One region of the Pseudoalteromonas sp. M8 genome, then DNA from elsewhere that is predicted to be linked to it. Evidence: predicted binding sites of a transcription regulator. Region 1 holds the regulator's gene; the other holds the start of a gene.
What was found. Region 1 encodes ArgR, which controls arginine synthesis, uptake and breakdown. Its sites were predicted from a motif close to ANTGAATANNTATTCANT; they were not measured.

Region 1 (4,311 bases):
TCGACGTCGATAGCGACCACTCTGAAGTGGCGTTGAAAGAGTTAAGTGCAGTTGAAGGAACTATCAGAGCACGTATTCTTCACTAAGAATAATCACACATAAAAAAACCAGTCACTGTGAGGCGACTGGTTTTTTTATATCAATCTGGCTTACGCCATGAAATCAACACCTTCTTTGATGTCTTTTTCAAGTGTCGCTAGCATGTCGTCTTTTGCTTTTTGCTCAAACGCGCTTAGCTCACCGTAAGGAAGTAACTTCTCTACACCGTTTTTACCAAGGATAACTGGCTGTGCAAAGAATGTTGCATCGCCTGTGTTACCTTCAACGTATGCGTACTCAAGTACTTCTTCACCTTGTAGACCTTTCACTAGTGAGAAGCAGAAACGTGCTGCTGCTGCACCCATTGAAAGTGTAGCTGAACCGCCACCCGCTTTAGCTTCAACCACTTCAGTACCCGCGTTTTGGATACGAGTCGTTAGTGCAGCAACTTCTTCGTCAGTGAACTCAACACCTTCAACTTGAGAAAGTAGAGGTAGAATTGTAGTACCTGAGTGACCACCAATTACTGGGATCTTAACTTCAGCAACGTCTAGACCTTTAAGCTCTGCGATGAAGGTTTCAGCGCGGATAACGTCAAGGGTTGTTACACCGAATACGCGAGCTGGATCATAAGTACCTGCTTTTTTGAACACTTCAGCAACGATTGGTACCGTGCCATTTACTGGGTTTGTGATGATACCAACAAGTGCTTTAGGGCAGCTTCTAACGATACCTTCAGCAAGTGTCTTGATGATACCTGCGTTAACGTTGAAAAGGTCAGCACGGTCCATACCAGGCTTACGAGGCATACCAGCAGGGATAAGCACTACGTCAGCACCTGCAAGAGCTGGGTCTAGGTCGTCTTTACCATAACCCGCTACTTTTACCGCAGTTGGGATGTGAGATAAGTCAACTGCAACACCAGGTACAACAGGTGCAACGTCATAAAGCGCTAACTCCGAGCCAGCTGGAAGACCATTTTTAAGCAATAAAGATAGAGCTTGACCGATACCGCCAGCGGCACCTAATACAGCAACTTTCATTTGAATTCTCCATAATTTGAAGGTGGAATTGAGTGTGCAGTAAAGATAATGAAAAGCGCTGTTAAACACAAATTAATCACGGTTATTTTCGAGATTTTTTGACTAATGTCTTAAATAAAAGTGTAAAGATCGCGACACTTTGTCCACTTATGCTTTACGACTGCCATTTTGGTCGCGCAAATTTGGGAATCTCGGTGGTTTTGTGTAGAATTTAAAGATTAGCCGTAAAAGAAGACAGACTATGCAGCCGCAAGAAAAACAAGAAGCACTGATCAAAGCATTTAAAGCCATTTTAAAAGAAGAAAACTTTGGCTCTCAAGGTGAAATTGTTGATGCTCTAAAACAACAAGGTTTTGACAACGTCAGTCAGAGTAAAGTATCGCGCATGCTGAGCAAGTTTGGTGCTGTACGTACACGTAATGCTAAGCAAGAAATGGTTTACTGTTTACCCGCAGAAATGAGCGTGCCAACAGCAAAAAGCCCTTTGCGTCAGTTAGTCGTTGATATTATGCACAACGAAATGATGATTATTATTCGAACCAGTCCTGGTGCTGCACAGTTAATTGCGAGACTACTTGACTCATTAGGCACCGCAGACGGCGTATTAGGTACCATCGCTGGCGATGACACGATTTTTATTGCCCCTGCCAAAGTATCTGAAATCGACGTTACTTTAGATAAAGTAAAAACCCTGTTCGATAACGTTTAGTCTATTATTTTTATCGGTGCTAACTCACAAGTTAGCACTTACTCTGGTACTTTCCTCCCAACAAACACGCTTTCCCACTATCACAATAAACAGAATAAACTGCTTATCTTTACAGCAAAAAAATGTTTGACATAATATGTCCTTGTGTGGCAACTTTAGAAACGCAAGGTGAGATTTTTCTCACTACGCATGGATAGTTTTTAAGCTGATTGACTAGCTTCTCGGACTTGTTTCCTGCGATGTCGATAACCCATCGGACACGCACGCTATTCTTTTCACTCATTCATCTCACTATCCTATGATGCGGAACTCACCGCTTTGATAGGCCCAAAAAGCGCCTGATGACGTTGAGTGGGCCAGTTTACTTGCTTACTTAACCACTTAAAAAGGAAAAGCAAGGAGTCAAGGAGCAACAATGGAATTTTTAAATACTGTATTTACGTTTCCCACTGTTATTTTTTCAACACTATTACTCATAGTGCTATTGTTCTGGTTAATTGCTTTACTCGGTTTTGCTGATATCGATATCTTAGAAGGCGATGTTGATATTGAAGCCGAAGGCGCAAGTTCTGGTTCTTTTTGGGAGGTTGCTTTTGGTGGCGTCCCAGTGAGTATTTCACTGAGCCTAATCATCGCGCTGGGCTGGATTGTCAGTATTTATGTACAACAATTTTTTGCTTACCTACTGGGTAATGGCATTTTTTACTACCTGGTGGGAACGGCATTTATGCTCGTCAGCCTCATTGTTGCACTACCACTAACCGCCGTGATTGTACGGCCATTACGGCGCTTTTTCGAAAGCCAAGAAACCACATCGAAGCAAGCGCTGGTTGGGCTCGAATGCGTCATTGCAACATCAAGAGTCAGTAACACTTTTGGCCAAGCCCGAGTATATATTCAAGGAACGGATCAACTCATTGAAGTACGCTCGGATGAAGATAACACCTTCACACTAGGAGACAGTGCCTTACTTATCGAACACGACCCCCTTACACATAGCTACACTATTGTGGCTAAACCTTGGTAATAATACAGAAAATAACGGAATTTAGGAACGAGTTGATACAGCTAATACCAACTCAAACAACATAGCGCAACGCAGGAAAAAACATGGAATTTCTAAACAACCTCGGACCAGTGCTCACAATCGTGGGTATATCCATCGTCATTATTTTTGCCATTCTACTTCTGATTGGAAAGTTCTACCGCAAGGTTGAACAAGGTCAGGCACTGATCATCAACAAGATGAAAAACGAACCTGATGTTACGACAACGGGCGGCATCGTACTACCTGTGATCCATAAAATGGAAGTCATGGATATTTCAACTAATCGCATGGTATTAGAGCGTCGTGAAAACAGCGGCCTGATCTGTAAAGATAATATCCGTGCTGACATCGCCATTACTTTTTACATTCGCGTAAACGAAAACAAAGAAGATATCCTACGTGTTGCGAAACAAGTTGGCTGTGCCCGCGCATCTGCACCAGAAACCTTACAAGCATTATTTGAGGCAAAATTCTCCGAAGCCTTGAAAACCGTTGGTAAGCGCATGAATTTTGAGGAGCTATTTACACATCGTAATGAGTTCCGAGATTCTATTAAAGAAGTGATTGGACAAGATTTATCTGGCTATACGTTAGAGGATGTGGCGATTGATTATCTTGAACAAACCTCTATCGAAAAGTTAGATCCAAATAACATTCTTGACGCTGAAGGTATTCGCCGTATTACCGAAAAAACCTCGCGCCAAAACGTGGAAACTAACCAACTTAAATGCGATGAAAAAGCGCAAATCGACAACCAAAACCAAGCAGCCTTTGAAAAAGCCGCAGAAGTCGAGCGTCAACGAGAAGATGCCAGCGCGAGACAGCGCCGTGAAATCGAATCAGTGCGCGCTCGTGAAGCCGCTGAAGCTGAACGTGTTAAGCATGAAGAGCGCTTAAAAGCCGAAGAAGCACGCCTCAAAGCAGACGAAGCAATTGCAATTGCAGAACACAACAAACAACGCGAAATCGATGTTGCAGAGCAAAATCGCCTTCGCTTACTCGGCATAGAAGAAGAAAAAGTCACGCGTTCTCGCCAAATTGAAATTATCGAACGCGAACGCGAAACCGAAATTTTACGTATCCAAAAAGCCAAAGCACTGGAAGTCGAGCAAAAAGAAATCGCCGATGTTCAGCGTGAACGGGTTGCCGTAGAGAAAACCGTTGCCGAGGAACAAGAGCGCATCAAAGACGTGCAATGTATTGCTGAAGCCGAGCGTGAGAAGCAAGCGAAAATTATTCTTGCTCAAGCTGAGGCCGAAGAAGCGCTGGTTAAAGATATTGAAGCGGCTAAAGCTAAAGAGCAAGCTGCCGAATTTAAAGCCCGTGAAATGGAAAAAATGGCCGCAGCAGAACTACGTATTGCGAACCAAACCGCAGAGTCGAAGAAGATTCTTGCCGAAGCTGCCCAAGTTGAAGCGGCTGCGCCTGGTCTTGCAGAAGCAGATATCATCAAGGCAAAAGCAACTGCTAGT
Region 2 (4,311 bases), 170 kb from region 1:
AAAGCAAGAGCTTGAGCATAACCGAATAACCATTATTGCCGGATTTCAAGGGCGCGATGAAGAAGGCAATATCACCACGTTGGGGCGTGGTGGTACAGATACCTCAGCAGTTGAAATCGCAGGGGCTTTGCAAGCAGACGAATGTCAGATATATACTGATGTCGATGGCGTTTATACTACCGATCCGCGCATAGAGCCAAATGCAAGGCGTTTATCACATATTACTTTTCCTGAGATGTTGGAGCTGGCCAGTGTGGGCGCTAAAGTTTTGCAGATCCGTTCGGTTGAAGCGGCTGGTCGATATAATGTACCACTGCGTGTACTTTCTTCGTTTTCTCCTGACAACGGCACCTTAATTAGCTATGAGGAAGGTAAGATGAAAAATACTAAAGTGGTCTCTGGGGTAGCGAGTGTCAAAGACGAAGCGCTTATCTTAGTTAACAATGTAGATGCAAAACCTAGTAATCTTGCCAATATACTTTCTCTTCTTGGTGAGCATAATATCGAAGTCGATATGATTAACCATTTGAACCACAGTGAGAAAAAAATAGACTATGCTTTTACTGTGCACACAAATGATTGTATTCTGGCGGAAGAAGTTTTAGCGCAACATGCACAAAATTTAGGTGGCGCAACCGTAGAGGTTAATGCTAACGTGGCAAAAATCTCAGCGGTTGGCATCGGGATGAAATCTCATTCAGGTGTTGCTGGTCTCTTTTTTATGGCATTGGCCGAAGAAAATATTCACACTCTATTAGTATCTACATCAGAGATAAAAATCTCGGCACTGGTAGAAGAAAAATATTTAGAGCTAGCTGTACGGGCTTTACATGCCAAATTCGAATTGGAAAGTACTGAGTAAAAGAAGTTTTTGCTTACTTTTCTAGGAACTTTTATTTAAAATGGATTTGACGCGGAATCTTTTAAATTTTGGAATAACAGGAGCAAGAGAATGCTAATACTAACTCGTCGAGTAGGTGAAACCCTGATGATTGGTGATGAAGTGACTGTAACAGTACTAGGTGTTAAAGGTAACCAAGTACGTATTGGTGTAAATGCGCCTAAAGATGTTTCAGTTCACCGTGAAGAAATTTACATGCGAATTCAGGCTGAGAAATCTAGCCCGGGCAATATGTAATTGACCAAATATTGAATTACGATGTTAGTTAACCTAGTTTGACTGGCATAAAAAAACCCCGCCACTGCGGGGTTTCTTATTTCTGGCTTTGCCCAGACAAAAAAGCAATCGCTTCTTCGTTAAGTCCAGATTTACTGATATAGCTCGGTTTGTTTTGGTGAAATACCAAAAAACCTCTACTCGTTTCAACGAGTTTATCTAAGTCGTCAAATGGGTAAGAAAATTCGGCATGTGTCGCTTTGGTGCTAATACCAGTTTTAGTGATTGAAACTTTGACGACATTGCCAGCAGCGCGAGAATACGACTGCCTTATCACCCACCAAGCTTTACGATAGTAGAAAGCGACGCATTCAACCACAGCCAATAGAATAAGAAAGTTCCCAACGTAGTGCTCCTGCAAACCGTAAATAGCAAACAGCCCCAGTGCAATTAGCAGTACAAGCAAGCCATATTTCGGTTTAACAGCAAGTCCATTGGCTTCAGATTCTTCAAAACACTCTCGATAATAGGCTTTATCTAACTTAAATTGGCTTTGAAAAGATAAATTTTCATTTTGTTCAAGGGAGGGCATAGACGTTCGTTGTGGCAAAAATTTCCCCTTATTATACCCATCTATATTGAAAAAGCTGTAATGCGAATAAATTGTTTGCAGTTCCCTTTTACTATATCCAGCGAAATACGCGTTATACAGCGTAACGTTTACGTAAACGTTAACTTTTGGTCAGTCCAATTTACAATTTATCTTGCGTAATCAAAAATCCATTCTATATTCATTAAAATCACTGTATTAGTCGGCGCTATTTTGAATATTTTTCATATTTATTACGTTGGTTTTCCATATTTATTAGTGATTTCAAAGCTAACTTACTGATTGTTTATAAGTTAAGTGTTTTGGTAATACCAATTTACAATGCACTTTACAGTGGAACATTTTTTGTTATAAGGTGAATAAATATCTACAAAAAGTGAAGGTTTATACCAGTTCGTTAACATCGAACAGGAAAACCAAACAGCAAGTAAGGGGTAAAAATGGATATTGGAGCGCAGCTACTGCAAGCAGGAAATCTCATGCTGACCGGTATGGTTGGTGTTTTTGTTTTTCTGTCCATTTTGATTTTTGCGATGCGACTGTTGGCCAACTTTGCTGCTCAATTTAAAGAAGTAGAGCCAAGTACCACAAGATCAAAAACAACTAGAGCAACATCGTCACAGGGTGTGCCACAGGCACATATTGCAGCCATTAGCGCTGCCGTTGTAGCCTACAGAAAAAACAATTAATAGGGGTTTTGCATGTCACAGTTAAAGCTAACCGAATTAGTGCTGCGCGATGCGCATCAGTCATTACTCGCCACCAGAATGCGCTTGGAAGATATGCTTCCTATCGCTGAGAAGCTCGACAATATGGGCTACTGGTCTGTTGAATCATGGGGGGAGCAACCTTCGACTCGTGTATTCGCTATTTAGGCGAAGATCCATGGGAGCGGATCCGTGCACTGAAAGCTGCAATGCCAAAAACCAAACAGCAAATGCTACTGCGTGGTCAGAATCTATTGGGCTATCGTCATTATGCTGATGATGTTGTCGAAAAGTTTGTTGAACGTGCCCACCATAACGGGGTAGATGTATTTAGAATATTCGATGCAATGAACGACGTGCGCAACTTAGAAACGGCTATTAAAGCGGCCATCAAAGTGGGCGCGCATGCGCAGGGCACGATTTCGTACACCGTAAGCCCTGTTCATACGCTGGAAATGTGGCTCACGCAGGCCAAGCAGCTCGAAGACTTAGGCTGTCATTCCATTTGTATCAAGGACATGGCTGGATTACTGAAACCCTATGATGCCGAAAAGTTAATCTCTGGGCTTAAAGCGTCCGTCTCTATTCCTATCGCAATGCAGTGCCATGCAACCACAGGGCTCAGTACTGCAACTTATCAAAAAGCCATAGATGCGGGTATCGATATGCTCGATACGGCGATTTCTTCGATGAGTATGACCTATGGCCATAGTGCAACAGAAACTATCGCGGCGATTGTGGAAGGTACAGAACGTGATACAGGGCTTGATTTACTGGAGCTAGAAGAGATCGCAGCCTATTTCCGTGAGGTGAGAAAGAAATATGCAGCTTTTGAGGGTAGCTTAAAAGGAGTAGATGGTCGTATTCTATCTGCACAAGTGCCTGGTGGCATGTTAACCAATATGGAAAATCAACTGCGAGAGCAAGGTGCAGGTGACAAGCTTGACGCGGTACTAAAAGAAATTCCAAGTGTGCGTAAAGAACTTGGCTACTTACCGCTCGTAACACCAACCTCACAGATAGTCGGGACGCAAGCGGTATTAAACGTACTTACCGGTGAGCGTTACAAGTCTATAACCAAAGAAACAGCTGGCGTGCTGAAAGGCGAATATGGAGCGACACCAGCGCAAGTCGACCAAGCTTTGCAACAACGAGTGCTTGAAGGCGCAGAGCCTATTACCTGCCGTCCTGCAGACTTAATTGAACCTGAGCTGGATAGTTTACAAAGCGAACTAGTCGCGACGGCAAAAGAGGAACAAATTACCTTAGCCGACGAGGTTATTGATGATGTGCTTACCTATGCATTATTCCCGCAGATTGGCCTTAAATTCCTGAAAAACCGCAACAACCCAGATGCGTTTGAGCCAAAACCGACGCTTGTTGAAAGCCAACAACAAAAAGCTGCAGCGGCGCCTGCTAAAACCAAGTCATCAGCTACTGAGCGTTACAGCGTAAAAGTGGATGGCAAAGTATACGATGTAGTGGTTGCGCCGGGAGGTGAGTTACAAGAAGTACAAGTCAAAGACAGTGAGCTCATTCCGCAATCAACTTCGGTGAGCTCCAGTGAAACTTTGAATGCCCCACTTGCCGGCAACATCTTTAAGCTTATGGTGCGCGCAGGAGATGAGGTGCAAGAAGGCGATGTAGTACTCATCATGGAAGCCATGAAAATGGAAACCGAGGTGCGTGCAACACACAGCGGCCAAGTCGCAGAACTACTCGTCTCTGAAGGCGATTCTGTCAGTGCTGGCGATGCCATCATGTCTTTAGCATAAGGATGTCGTGATGGAAGGGTTACTTAATTTATGGCAAGCAACAGGGCTTGCCAACTTCACCGTGCCTGCACTTTGCATGATGGCAGTGGGCTGCGGACTTTT

Region 2: a site for ArgR is predicted at 2,082-2,099, ahead of GSF13_RS19205 (OadG family transporter subunit). Genes of this name have one in related genera too.

The regions. Positions count from the first base shown of each region.
Region 1 is NZ_CP047240.1:3,367,400-3,371,710, forward strand. Features, by position in the region: gene serA (phosphoglycerate dehydrogenase) at 1-86, shown strand, start outside; gene mdh (malate dehydrogenase) at 150-1,082, opposite strand; gene argR (transcriptional regulator ArgR) at 1,324-1,791, shown strand; gene GSF13_RS20025 (OB-fold-containig protein) at 2,207-2,818, shown strand; gene GSF13_RS20030 (SPFH domain-containing protein) at 2,902-4,311, shown strand, end outside.
Region 2 is NZ_CP047240.1:3,197,261-3,201,571, reverse strand. Features, by position in the region: gene GSF13_RS19220 (aspartate kinase) at 1-862, shown strand, start outside; gene csrA (carbon storage regulator CsrA) at 953-1,138, shown strand; gene GSF13_RS19210 (YcxB family protein) at 1,215-1,727, opposite strand; gene GSF13_RS19205 (OadG family transporter subunit) at 2,168-2,416, shown strand; partial or broken gene oadA (sodium-extruding oxaloacetate decarboxylase subunit alpha) at 2,429-4,209, shown strand; gene GSF13_RS19195 (sodium ion-translocating decarboxylase subunit beta) at 4,220-4,311, shown strand, end outside.